2 regions of the Lactobacillus juensis genome follow, and region 2 is predicted to be linked to the other one. Evidence: riboswitches for the same ligand, from Rfam matches in the RefSeq annotation. Region 2 holds a riboswitch; the other holds the start of a gene.

Region 1 (3,213 bases), on a different contig from region 2:
AAAAATGCTCAAAGATTTTTCCGACGCCAATTCTACCTCAGGTTTTGAAGAGGAATTTGTTAAATTGTTTACTGAAACAGTGCGTGATTTTGCTAATGTCAAAGTTGATGGCATGCTCAATGTATATGCAGCTAAGAAAGAAAATAAAAAAGATCAACCGGTAATTCAATTAGATGCTCATTCTGACTCTGTTGGCTTTATTACACAGGCTGTTCGGCCTAATGGAATGATTAAATTCGTACCATTGGGTGGCTGGGTCAAGTACAATATCCCTGCTTTACGCGTCAAAATAAAAAATCGTGCAGGGGAGTATGTGCCTGGAGTAGTTGCAACTAAACCCCCGCACTTTATGACAGCAGCTGAAAAAAATAATGTACCAGATGTAGCCGATATGTCTATTGATGTTGGCTCCGGTTCTCGAGCTGAAACTATTAATGACTATCAAATTGATACTGGCTGTCCAATTTTTGTTGATGTCAAATGTGAATACAACGACAAAAGTGGCTTATTCTTTGGCAAAGATTTTGATGATCGTTTTGGCGCAGCTGCTATGGCAGATGTCCTAGACAATTTAAAGGGCGAACAATGCGATTTTAACGTTGTGGCTGCACTTTCAAGTCAGGAAGAAGTTGGTTTGCGGGGTGCATATGTTACAGCTAGAGCCGTAAAACCTGATTTAGCTATCGTTTTGGAATCATGTCCTGCTGATGATACCTTTACTCCAGAATGGCTATCACAAACAGGGTTAAAGCGAGGACCAATGCTCCGTGACATGGATACTTCCTTTTTGCCTAATCCTAAATTCCAGCAATATGCCTGTGATTTAGCTGATAAGAATCATATACCATATACTCGTTCGGTTCGTACTGGTGGTGGCCAGGATGGTGCTGCCATATATTATGAAAACGGAGCACCTACTATTGTGATTGGCATCCCAGTGCGTTATGAACATTCGCCGTATTGCTTTAGCGCTTATTCTGACTTTAAAGCATCCGTAGATCTGACACTTGCTATTATTCGTGATCTTACTAAAGATAAGTTAGTGAGTTTTAGTCAGTTTTAAAAATAATTGTTCTTTTGAATAATGCAGAAAAACTAGTTAAAATGTGATATACTAGTAAAAAATGAATATCAGTCACTAGGGGTGCCAAATAGCTGAGAAATACCCTCTGAACCTGAACGGGACAATACCTGCGTTAGGGAAGTGTTAAATTTAGTTACAAAAGATGCTCCTAATGACTTATAAAGTTAGGAGTATTTTTATGTTTACAAGATCTTCAAAATGGAATGTGAAGTCAATTATTTTAATTGCACTGATTGGTATCATTATGGGTGTAATTTATACCTATGGTTTTAACTGGGCTTTTAATTTAGTTAAGATGCTCTTGGTACCCACAGGTTTTGCGCCGGTAACAGACACTGTGTTTTCTGGCTTATGGCTTATGGCGGGACCACTGGCAATGTACTTTGTTCCCACAGCCGGCTCTGGAACAATCGGTGAATTACTTGCTTCTGTCGTTGAAATGGCAATCGGTGGACAGTGGGGAGCTACTACCATTCTTTCAGGAGTCATTCAAGGTGCCACTAATGAAATTGGCTTTTTTCCTAAGAAAGAACGTTACCAAAAATTCACTTGGAAAAGCGTATTAACTGGTGCATTCTTTGCTTCATTTGGCTGTTTTATTCCTTCATATATTTTATATGGTTGGAGTAAATTCAGTATGCAGGTTCAAATTGTGATGTTTATTACTAACATCATTTCTGCTTTAGTTTTCGATGGCGTTTTAGTGAAGTTAATTACTAATTTATTTGACAATGCCTTGAAGCCTAAAGTTGATTAAATACGTAAAAAGGAGTAATGCACTTTGTACTGAACCCCAAAAGTTGTCAAGCTTTTGGGGCTCAGTGCGTTTACTCCTTTTTTATTGCTCTTTTTTACTTAAAATAGAATGAACTTTAGTAGTCAGCATATCAATAGCCACATCATTTTTGCCTCCTTCTGGAACAATGATGTCAGCATAACGCTTAGTCGGTTCAATAAACTGATGATACATTGGCTTAACGGTACTCAGATACTGGTCAATTACAGATTCAATAGAGCGGCCCCTTTCATTTAAGTCCCGTTCTAAACGCCTAATAAAACGAATATCGTCGTCTGTGTCAACGTATACTTTGATATCCATTAAATCGCGAATCTCTTTGTTAGCTAAAACCAGAATTCCTTCAAGGATAATGATATCGGCAGGCTCCTTGTGAATTGTTTTTTGGCTGCGTGTATGCTCCTTGAAATCATAAACAGGCATCTCAATTGGCTTGTATGCCAGTAAATCAAGCAGTTGCTTTTCTAGTAAAGGTACATCAAAGGCATCGGGATGATCATAATTGATCTTCATTCTTTTAGCCATGGGGATACCGGTATTATCTTTATAGTAAGAATCCTGCGTCATAATCAGGACATGTTCGTTTTCTTGCATTTGTGCAACAATTTTTTGAGCAATTGTGGTTTTTCCACTGCCTGAGCCACCAGTAATACCGATCACGACAGGCCTTTCTAGTCTCGACATTATGCCACTCCTTTTTTAATCCTTAAATATTTTACTTTACTTTGCAGTTAATTACCAACAGTTAAGGCAAATTCTACTATTAAAACGCCCTCAAGTAGATAAAGAATGCGAAATAAATAAAAAACCATTGACAAGGTAAGTGGAAGCGATTACTATAAGTCTGGTACCAAAATTAATGAAGATATATTTTTAAATATAAATTGCCTTGATTATAGCCCATTGAAATGGGAAATTTTTAAAAAAAGAAGCAATAAAATAAGATAATGATACCAGAATGAAGAAGATATCATGGAATTTAAAGAAAGAACTGCTGCAGTACAAGTACAAGAGTACTTAGAATTTTTAATTCACTTTAAAAAGGTGAGTGAATTACCCTCCCAACGGGAAATCTCAGAAAAATTGCAAGTTAGTCGTAATGCAGTTAAACATGCTTTAGACAGGCTGAAAAATGAAGGTCAAATACAAGCCAAAGAACGGGCGGGAATAATTTCTAACAAGAAAATTGACATTAATATGCTGGGCATGGACTCAATGACAACTGAACTTAGGAATAAAACTGTCAAAATTAAGCACTTGGCAACTACCATTGAAAAAATGCCTGGGAGATTAAAGGATTTTTTTAATGCACCTGAAGGACAGGTTATCAAAA
Region 2 (3,213 bases):
ATTGGTGTAGCTTTTGTGCCATGGGGAGTCTTTCAGCTTCACTTAAAGTTGAATTAGGTCCCTTATCTCGAAATTGAAAAGCAGTAATACCTGCAGCAAGTGCTTCTTCGACTATGCCCGGTAAAGTTTTACCTTCTGGAACGTCTTGACTGCCACAAATAAAGTAAGCATGTAAAAAATCAGTGTTAAAGTCTTTCATTATTTCTCCTAAATTACTGAGCCCAATGATTTAAAGGACCGTGACCATGACCAACTTGAATAGTTTCCTTAATAGTTTTGGTAACGTACTTTTTAGCAATTTTAATTGCTGACGGTAAACTTTGACCTAAAGCCAGTTGAGCTGTAATTGCTGCAGCTAAGGTGTCACCTGTACCGTGAGTGCGCTCGGTATGTATTCTGGAACTGCTGACCCAAAGATCGGAACCATCAGCAAATAAAGCATAATCTTTTACTTGTTCGCTACTTGCATGACCGCCTTTAATTAGCACATTTTTAACTCCCATATCTTGTAATTTATGAGCTAATTCTGGATATTGGGCTTGATCTTGTACCTTGATATCAGTTAAAGTCTCCGCTTCTGGCAAGTTGGGTGTTATTAGATCGGCTAAAGGCAGCAGCTCGTTCTTAACGGTGGCGACAGCATCTTGACTTAATAATGGTGCGCCCCCCTTAGCAATCATCACTGGATCTATGGTAATAGGACCAAAGTCATACTTTTGCAAATTAAGTGCAACTTGGTGAACGTGATCTGCATCGCCCAACATTCCTGTTTTACAAGCACGGATGTGGAAATCTTCTGCCAAAGAGGCGAATTGGGCATCGATCATTTCTAAAGGCAGTAAAAAAGATTTCTGGACGCCCAAAGTGTTTTGTGCTGTCACTGCTACTACAACAGCTGTACCAAATACTTTTTGCATTTGAAAAGTTTTTAAATCAGCCATGATTCCGGCACCTCCACCTGAATCTGTGCCGGCAATAGTTAAAACCTGGGGAAAAGAATTAATTTTTTCAGTCATCATAAAGTTCCTTAATCAAAATCAGCAATTCGTTCAATATCAGCAACTTTTACTTTATACAAATAATCCATGAGATACATGCCAAAAGTAGCGGGCCCGACATTAGGGTGATCTTGAACTACTAATTGACCAGCGCAACTGAAAACTAAAGCACCTATTTGAGCTGCTTCAAAAGGATCGTCAGCAACTGCTGTAAAAGCTGTGACAATACTGGTTAACATATCTCCTGAGCCGACATGAGTTTTAAAAAGGGGTGAGCCGTTATGAACATGGGCTATTCTTTTACCGTCGCTTATTGTGTCTGTAGGCCCGCTCGCAATGACTGTGCAACGATATTTTTGAGCAGTTTTTGCAGTAATTTCATCAATATCACCAGAACCAGAGCCTGCATCAATCCCCTTTGAGCTCCAATCAAAGCCACCTAAGGCAGCTATCTCACCAATATTGCCCCGAATAATACTAGTATGAAAATCCCATAATAATTTTTCTGTGATTTTATAACGGTACTCCACGCTGCCAACGGCAACGGGATCAAATACTATGGGTTTATTATATTGGCGCGCTAAATCCTCCACTTTTTTAATGTGGTTAATTTGCTGCTTGGTTAAGCAGCCAATATTAACTGCCACGGCGGAAGCCATCCGCACAATTTCTTCAGCTTCAGCGATTTCATTACTCATAATTGGTGAAGCACCAATAGCATTAACAGCATTGGCCACGTCTTGAACTGTTACAAAATTAGCAATATTGAAAATAACCGGGTTTTCTGCTCGCAATTTGTCTAATAATTTTAACTGCATTTTATTACTCCTAATTTAATATCCTTAAAATTTTTGACTAATAAAAAAACTTTGGCATATGGAAATGCCAAAGCTTAAGCAGTTTTGACACGTTCCTACGCAAGTATTAACTTACAGGTTCAAAGGGTCTGAAAAATTTTCATCTCAGCCAAAAAGGCACCCCTCGTGTTATCGCTTACAATTATAACGGAATTTATTACTGATTACAATAGTAGGTTGATAAAGTTGATATCTGTTTACGCTATATATGCTGGTACTTTGACTGTTATTAAAAAATTGTGCATAACAGTCAAAAACAGTATAGTGGTTAGAGTTTATCTTTAGTAAAATGTAATTAGTAATAATTAACTGTCATTTTACAATATTATTTAACTCGAAGGAGAATATTCATGAATTTTACGGATCGACTGCACGAAGCGGGGAAGGCATTGTGGCATGAAAGTATGGTGCATCCCTTTATAAAGGAGTTACAAAGTGGCGAACTCCCAATTGCAACTTTTAAATTTTATCTGTTGCAGGATCGCTATTATTTAAGAGAATTCAGCAAGTTGCATAAATTAATTGCGGCAAAAACGGATAATCAGGAAGTAAAGGAATTTTTACTGGCAGGGGCACAAGACTTGAAAGATGTCGAAATATCAGTGCGAGGCCATTTTTTTGAAGAATTAAACATAACTGCGACTGAAATTGCTGAAACTCCGGTGGCGCCAACAGCTTATAACTACGTTAACCATATGCATATGACATTAAATCGATCTGGTGTTAAACCAGCGGTTGCAGCACTTTTACCATGTTACTGGCTCTATCAGGAAATTGGCCAAAAAATGGCAGAAAAGGGCTCACCGGTTTCTTATTATCAGGAATGGATTGATACTTATGATGGCGAATGGTATGGCGCCAACGTAGCAAAAATGTTGCATTTAACCAATTCTTTGGCTGAAAGTGCGACTAATGAAGAACTTGAGCAAATGCAAACTGCGTTTGTGCGCAGCAGCTATTATGAATTGCAGTTTTGGCAGATGGCTTATGAAAAGCAAGATTGGAAGTAACTTCTGTAAAAACCGCTTTTATTTTATTCTTACTTGTCTTTAGTCAATTTCATAATAAAATTTTGATATTGGACAATGTAATTATTGTTCAAAGTCCCAGGAAAGTGTGCAACTTGGAGAAAATAAGATATATTTATTTTATAATAATGTAGATTTACCTAGTACTGTTAATGGTGATTTAGGAATTTCTAAAATGTGGGTTACTAGTGGCAGCATATATTATGCACTAAAAGCAACTAATCTTAAACCTGTATTTCTAGTCTATAATTGGTCTGGAGAGCTAACAATGCACTACTATGCTAGTGGAAGCAAAAAAGCAAGAACCGTCAGTTATAGAGCTCGCGGTAT

What was found. A riboswitch is a leader RNA that binds a small molecule or an ion and turns the genes downstream of it on or off. The one in region 2 is predicted to bind thiamine pyrophosphate.
Region 1: linked by a shared signal. The riboswitch ahead of AAA926_RS04105 (ECF transporter S component) and the one ahead of thiM (hydroxyethylthiazole kinase) in region 2 are both predicted to bind thiamine pyrophosphate.

The regions. Positions count from the first base shown of each region.
Region 1 is NZ_BTTS01000001.1:859,519-862,731, reverse strand. It holds gene AAA926_RS04110 (M42 family metallopeptidase) at 1-1,063, shown strand, start outside; TPP riboswitch at 1,131-1,220, shown strand; gene AAA926_RS04105 (ECF transporter S component) at 1,263-1,841, shown strand; gene udk (uridine kinase) at 1,923-2,564, opposite strand; gene AAA926_RS04095 (GntR family transcriptional regulator) at 2,853-3,213, shown strand, end outside.
Region 2 is NZ_BTTS01000002.1:232,195-235,407, forward strand. It holds gene thiE (thiamine phosphate synthase) at 1-202, opposite strand, end outside; gene thiD (bifunctional hydroxymethylpyrimidine kinase/phosphomethylpyrimidine kinase) at 213-1,016, opposite strand; gene thiM (hydroxyethylthiazole kinase) at 1,028-1,816, opposite strand; TPP riboswitch at 1,892-1,990, opposite strand; gene tenA (thiaminase II) at 2,206-2,865, shown strand.